2 regions of the Pseudomonas pichavaramensis genome follow, and region 2 is predicted to be linked to the other one. Evidence: predicted binding sites of a transcription regulator. Region 2 holds the regulator's gene; the other holds the start of a gene.

Region 1 (3,409 bases), on a different contig from region 2:
TATTCGAGTTGGCCGACAGTGGTCACCATGACCATATGGTCTGCGTCGACTCCGGCGAGGTGATCGAGTTCTTCGATTCCGAAATCGAGAAGCGCCAGAAAGAAATCGTCAGGGAGCACGGTTTCGAACTGGTTGATCACAACCTGGTGTTGTACGTACGCAAGAAGAGCTGATAGCTCTGCTGCGATGAAAAAGGCGACCTTCGGGTCGCCTTTTTGTTTTGCCGTAGCCCGGATTGCAACCGGCCATGTTGTTTCAGGCAGCTTGTGCGCTGGTAACCATCTTGCGTGCGTGCGCCAGAGATTCTTCGGTCAGGTCGACGCCACCGAGCATGCGCGCGATCTCCTCGACGCGGCCGCTTTCGTCCAGCTTGCTCACAGCTGTGGACGTGGCATCCTCGCCGCGGCGTTTGTGCACGAAGAGGTGTTGGTGGCCCTGCGCAGCCACCTGCGGAAGATGGGTGACGCACAGTACCTGGCCACGTTCACCTAGGCGGCGTAGGAGTTGGCCGACCACTTCGGCGGTCGGGCCGCCGATGCCGACGTCCACTTCATCGAACACCAGAGTCGGCACCCGTGAGGTCTGTGCGGTGATGACCTGGATTGCCAGACTGATGCGCGACAGCTCACCGCCCGAGGCAACCTTGGCCAGGCCTCGCAGCGGTTGACCGGGGTTTGCGCTGACCAGGAACTCCACGGCTTCCAGGCCGTTGCCGTGCGGCTCCTCGCTGTTGATGGCCTGTAGCTGGATATTGAAACGGCCGCCTGGCATACCCAGTGCCTGCATTTCCTGCTCGACGGCTGCCGCCAGGCGCTCGGCTGCATTGCCGCGCAGGGTGCTGAGTTCCGCGGCTTTTTCCTGATAGTGGCGTTCATAGGCTGCCAGCTCTTCGGTCAGGCGTTCGCTGGCCTGGTCATCGGCGTTGAGGCCTTCCAGCTCTTCGAATAACTGCTGTTGCAGTGCGGCCAGTTCGCTGGGCTGGACGCGGTGCTTGCGCGCCAGGGTGTAGATGCTGTCCAGGCGTTCCTCGAGAAACTGCTGGCGTTCGGGGTCGGCGTCGAAATGGTCGACGAAGCGGTTCAGTTCGCCTACCGCTTCTTCGACCTGGATCTGTGCGCTGGCCAGCAGGTTGCTCGCTTCACCCAGTGCGCTGCCTTGGCCACCGAAGCCGCCGAGACGATTGAGGCTGGCGGTGAGCGCCGACAGCACGTTGCCGGCATCGCTTTCGCTGCACAGGTCGAGTACTTGGCGGCAGGCGCCGAGCAGGGCTTCAGCGTTGCTCAGGGCCTTGTGTTCCTGCTCCAGCTGCTCCAGTTCGTTTTCGCCCAAGGCGAGGTTTTCCAGCTCTTCCAGCTGGTAGCTGAGTAGCTGGTGGCGGGCGCGTTGTTCGTCGCCCTGGCTGGAGATGCGCTGCAGTTCATTGCGCGTCTGCTTCCAGCGCTGTGCGGCCAGTTGCACCTGGCGCGCCAGTTCCTGGCTGCCTGCGTACTCGTCGAGCAGGCGGCGGTGGGTGTCGGCTTTCAGCAGCGACTGGTGTTCGTGTTGGCTGTGGATATCGATGATCAGCTCACCCAGTGCCTTGAGGTCGGCCTGCGGGCAGGGGCTGCCGTTGATGTAGCCGCGCGAGCGGCCCTCGGCGGTGATCACCCGGCGCAGGATGCACGGGCCGTCGTTGTCCAGATCACGCTCGGCGAGCCAGGCGCGGGCTTCGGGAATCTCGGCCAGGTCGAAGCTGGCGAGGATGTCCGCCTTGTCGCTACCTGGGCGCACAACGCCGCTGTCAGCGCGGTCACCCAGGCACAGGCCGAGGGCGTCGAGCATGATCGACTTGCCGGCGCCGGTCTCGCCGCTGATGGCGCTCATGCCGGCATCCAGCTCGAGGTCCAGGTGGTCGACGATGGCGTAATTGTGGATGGACAGGTGCACCAGCATGGCGAACGCTCCCGAATTTGATGTCTGGTTATTTATACAGTGTTTTTTCTTTCCCTGACAATCCTCCTTTATCGCCCCTTGAAAGCTGTGGATTTGACTCCATATAGGCGGCAGGTGCGCGAGTCGGACTCGCGCCGATTCATTCGAGAGGAGATAGGCATGGCTGACGAACAGAACCTGGATACGCAGAACCCCGAGGCTCAGGCAGCCGAGAACGCTGCGTCGAGCGACGACCTGGCGGCTCGTGTACAGGCCCTGGAAGAGCAGCTGGCTGCGGCGCAGGATCAATCGTTGCGCACGGCTGCCGAGCTGCAGAATGTGCGCCGTCGCGCCGAGCAGGATGTGGAGAAGGCGCACAAGTTCGCCTTGGAAAAATTCGCCAACGACCTGCTGCCGATCGTCGACAGTCTGGAGCGTGGCCTGGAGCTGTCCAACCCGGATGATGAGGCGATCAAGGGGGTGCGCGAGGGCATGCAACTGACCCTCAAGCTGCTGATCGACACCCTGGCGCGTCACCAGCTGGAAGCAGTAGACCCGCATGGTGCTCCGTTCAACCCGGAGCATCACCAGGCCATGGCGATGGAAGAGAGCGTCAATGTCGAGCCGAATTCGGTGCTCAAGGTGTTCCAGAAGGGCTATCTGCTCAACGGTCGCCTGCTGCGTCCGGCCATGGTTGTGGTGAGCAAGGCGCCGACCACGCCGCCGCCGTCCATCGACGAGCAGGCTTGAAATTTTCGGGGGCGACCCCATTTCTGAGTCAAGCGTTTTAGTGCTACCGGCGCCTGCGAAGCGCGGCGACGGAAAAATCAAAGTTTCGGGAGAATATTCATGGGCAAAATCATCGGTATCGACCTGGGGACCACCAACTCCTGTGTCTCCATTCTGGAAAACGGCAACGTCAAGGTGCTGGAGAACGCCGAAGGCGCTCGTACCACGCCGTCCATCATCGCTTACGCCAACGATGGCGAAACCCTGGTTGGCCAGTCGGCCAAGCGCCAGGCAGTGACTAACCCGCACAACACCCTGTACGCGGTTAAGCGTCTGATCGGCCGTCGTTTCGACGAGGATGTCGTACAGAAAGACATCCAGATGGTGCCGTACAAGATCGTCAAGGCTGACAACAACGACGCCTGGGTCGAGGTCAACGGCCAGAAGATGGCGCCGCCGCAGATCAGCGCCGAAGTGCTGAAGAAAATGAAGAAGACCGCCGAGGATTACCTGGGCGAGCCAGTGACCGAAGCGGTGATCACCGTGCCGGCCTACTTCAACGACAGCCAGCGTCAGGCCACCAAGGATGCCGGTCGCATCGCCGGTCTGGACGTCAAGCGCATCATCAACGAGCCGACCGCAGCTGCGCTGGCCTACGGCATGGACAAGGCCAAGGGCGACCACACCGTGATCGTTTATGACCTGGGTGGCGGCACCTTCGACGTGTCGGTGATCGAGATCGCCGAAGTCGACGGCGAGCACCAGTTCG
Region 2 (3,409 bases):
TCGCCATCAGCCAGCCGCAATGCTCGGCCAGCTCCTCGGCGCTGTGATTATCGGCGATGGCGCGCATCGCCGGCAGGCGCAGAAAGCCCTGGCGCAGGCGCTGCACCCGCCCGCCTTCCTGATCCACGGCCAGCAGCAGGTCCGGGCGCACGGCACGGATGCTCTGGCACAGCTCACGCACCTGGCGCGGCGATTCGATATTGCGGGCAAAAATGATCAGGCCACCCACTTCGGGCTGGCGCAGCATCTGGCGATCCTCGGCGGTCAGCCAGGTGCCAGCAACATCCATCATCAACGAGCCTTGCATGCAGGTATTCCTTACTGAAAATCGTGGTCCGCAGCCCACTGCGGGCATGGCGCCTCGTCGATACGCACCCGGCAATGCACGGGTACACGCTCGAACAACGCCAACATGTCGGCATTACGCAGCCGGATGCAGCCATGGGACAGCGGCGTGCCCATGGGTTCCGTATCCGGCGTACCATGCAGATAGATATAACGACGAAAGGTGTCCACCTCGCCGAGCCGGTTGCGGGCGGGCTCCAAGCCGCTGAGCCAGAGAATACGGGTGAGAATCCAGTCGCGGCCGGGAAACTGCTGATGCAGTTGCGCGGACCAGACCTCACCGGTCCAGCGCCTGCCGCGCAGCACTGCAGCCAGCGGCAGGCCGGCGCCGATCTTTGCCCGCACCTGATGCAGGCCGCGTGGCGTACAGCCGGAGCCGTTGCGCTCACCAGCGCCGTTCAAGGCGGTGGAGACGGGCACCCGTAGTAGGACCTGCCCGTCGCTGAGGCCATAGAGCGCCTGATCGGCAATGGAGATATGGAGTAAATCGAGATCGGACATGGGCCGCTAGCTTAGCCGAAGGGCCAAGCCAAGCCCAACTGCCGAGGCGTCAAACCTTGGCGGTAGCGCTCGGCGTCTTGCTGCGGGGCTTGAGCTGCGCTCCAGCCAGTGCGGGATCGTTGATTCCGGTTTCAGAACGCATGCCAGCCGCAAGGAACGGCACCATCATGCGCATCACCTGCTCGATGGAAGTGTTCACGCCAAAATCGGTCTCGGCCATCGCACGCAGTGCCTTTATACCCGACATGCTGAACGCTGCCGCACCCAGCATGAAGTGCACGCGCCAGAACAGCTCCAACGGAGGAATGCGTGGCGCGGTTTCATGCACCAGCAACATGTAGCGGCGGAATACCTTGCCGTACACCTCTTCCAGATACTTGCGCAGGTGCCCCTGGCTCTGACTGAAAGCCAGGCCAAGCAAACGCATGAAGATGGACAGGTCGTTACCGCTGCGCGGCTTCACCGCCAGGGCCTGCTCGACCAGAAGCTCCAGCAACTCTTCGAGTGTGGCCTGGCCTTCCGCCTTGGCCTGGCGACGATCCAGTTCCTTTTCCAGGCTGGCACAGAACGGCCCGAGAAAACGCGAGAAGACCGCCTGAATCAGCGCCTTCTTGGAACCGAAGTGATAGTTGACGGCGGCCAGGTTGACCCCAGCCTTACTGGTGATCAGACGAAGTGAGGTCTCGGCGAAACCTTTTTCCGCGAACAGCTGTTCTGCAGCATCGAGAATGCGTTCAACGGTTTCCGACTGGGCCATGAGCTATCACCTGACAAACACTTGTTTGAAACATACGTTTCAGCCCATCGAATTGTCAAGCCGCATGAGCCGCCTTTTGGCCGACCGGTCACAGCTTACAACAGCACAGACGCTTATGGCTTCGCACGGGTAACAGACTGCGCGAGCGCGATAGAAAAATTGATCGTTGCTAACCACGGCTTACTGTATATAATCCCAGTCACTGTATATAAAGACAGAGCCCAGCCATGCTGAAACTGACGCCCCGCCAAGCCGAGATTCTCGCCTTCATCAAACGCTGCCTGGAAGATAACGGCTATCCACCGACTCGAGCGGAGATCGCCCAGGAACTGGGCTTCAAGTCGCCCAATGCAGCAGAGGAACACCTTAAGGCTCTCGCTCGCAAAGGCGCGATCGAAATGACCCCAGGTGCTTCACGCGGCATTCGCATTCCAGGCTTCGAGGCCGGCGCTGCCAACGAAGACGAAGGCCTGCCAGTGATTGGCCGGGTTGCCGCAGGCGCACCGATTCTGGCCCAGCAACATGTCGAAGAATCCTGCCAGATCAACCCAGCCTTCTTTCAACCCAAGGCCGACTACCTGTTGCGCGTACGCGGTATGAGCATGAAGGACATCGGCATCTTCGACGGTGATCTGCTTGCAGTGCATACCACCCGCGAAGCACGTAACGGGCAGATCGTGGTCGCCCGCATCGATGACGAAGTGACGGTCAAACGCTTCAAGCGCGAAGGCAGCAAGGTTTGGCTGATCGCGGAGAACCCTGAATTCGCCCCGATCGAGGTGGACCTGGAACATCAGGATCTGGTCATCGAAGGCTTGAGTGTCGGCGTAATTCGCCGCTAAAGGAGACGCCATGCAAGTGCAGCAGTCGTTCGAGCGTTCGCAGCTTCCCCTGTTCAACGCCTTTCTCGCCGACGCCCCAAGTGAGCCCTCCCTGGAAACCACTGGAACGGCTCCTTGTGAGGACGATCAGGCATTCAGCGAGCTGGCACTCCGAGGCACAGCCGGTCATTGCCTGCACTTGTTAGCCCCCATTCTGCGTGAATTGAGCCAGAACCAGGACGCGCGCTGGCTGACGCTGGTCGCACCGCCAGCAGCTCTTACACAAACCTGGCTGCGTGATGCTGGCCTGAATCGCGAATGCATCCTACTGCTGCAGCCACGCCTTGGCCAAAGCGCCCTGGAGCTTGCCGAGGAAGCCCTCAGGCTCGGCCGAAGCCATACGGTGATCAGCTGGTTGCACCCAGTGGAACGCAGCACCCGTCAGCGACTTGCGCAGGCCGCTCACGCCGGCGAGGCACAAAGCCTGAATATCAGCCTGGGTTAGATACCCAAGCACAACGAAAACGGGGCTCCATTGGAGCCCCGTTTTCGTTGATTCACCGCCAGCGATCAATGCAAGACGCGCGGTTCCTCTTCTTCACTGACGAAATCGCCTTCAGCCATTCGGCCGGCCATCTGCACACCCACGTTCAGCATGGCCTTGGCAACTTCAATGTGCTGCCCCTGCAGGAAAGCCTTGGCATCGGCGGAGAAATCCAGAGTCACCAACGCCTCCTCATCCTCTGCACGACGCAGGGCAATACGCCCATCAGGCAGCTCGACGATTTCCAGAAAGGATGTAGGCATGGCTCAGTCTCTGTACGAAAACACGACATTGTAACAGCCAGCAGGGATCATCCCCAGCCCACTGGTCCAGTTAAACCCAATCAGCACTCACTGAGGCCTTCGCGAAAACGCAAGACCAGGGTCTTGAGCTGCTGACGCCAGGCGTCGATGTCATCGACGCCTGGCGTCAGCACCACCG

What was found. The regulator LexA, encoded in region 2, represses DNA repair genes until DNA is damaged. The targets are predictions, from matches to a motif close to CTGTNTNNNNANACAG.
Region 1: recN (DNA repair protein RecN) is a predicted target of LexA. The motif match lies at 1,957-1,972, and genes of this name have one in related genera.

The regions. Positions count from the first base shown of each region.
Region 1 is NZ_JBJKFJ010000012.1:30,242-33,650, reverse strand. It holds gene fur (ferric iron uptake transcriptional regulator) at 1-173, shown strand, start outside; gene recN (DNA repair protein RecN) at 256-1,932, opposite strand; gene grpE (nucleotide exchange factor GrpE) at 2,092-2,661, shown strand; gene dnaK (molecular chaperone DnaK) at 2,761-3,409, shown strand, end outside.
Region 2 is NZ_JBJKFJ010000005.1:28,709-32,117, reverse strand. It holds gene nagZ (beta-N-acetylhexosaminidase) at 1-307, opposite strand, end outside; gene ACJRW5_RS09600 (L,D-transpeptidase family protein) at 319-846, opposite strand; gene ACJRW5_RS09595 (TetR/AcrR family transcriptional regulator) at 896-1,603, opposite strand; gene lexA (transcriptional repressor LexA) at 1,831-2,445, shown strand; gene sulA (SOS-induced cell division inhibitor SulA) at 2,456-2,929, shown strand; gene ACJRW5_RS09580 (hypothetical protein) at 2,995-3,231, opposite strand; gene ACJRW5_RS09575 (DUF6586 family protein) at 3,312-3,409, opposite strand, start outside.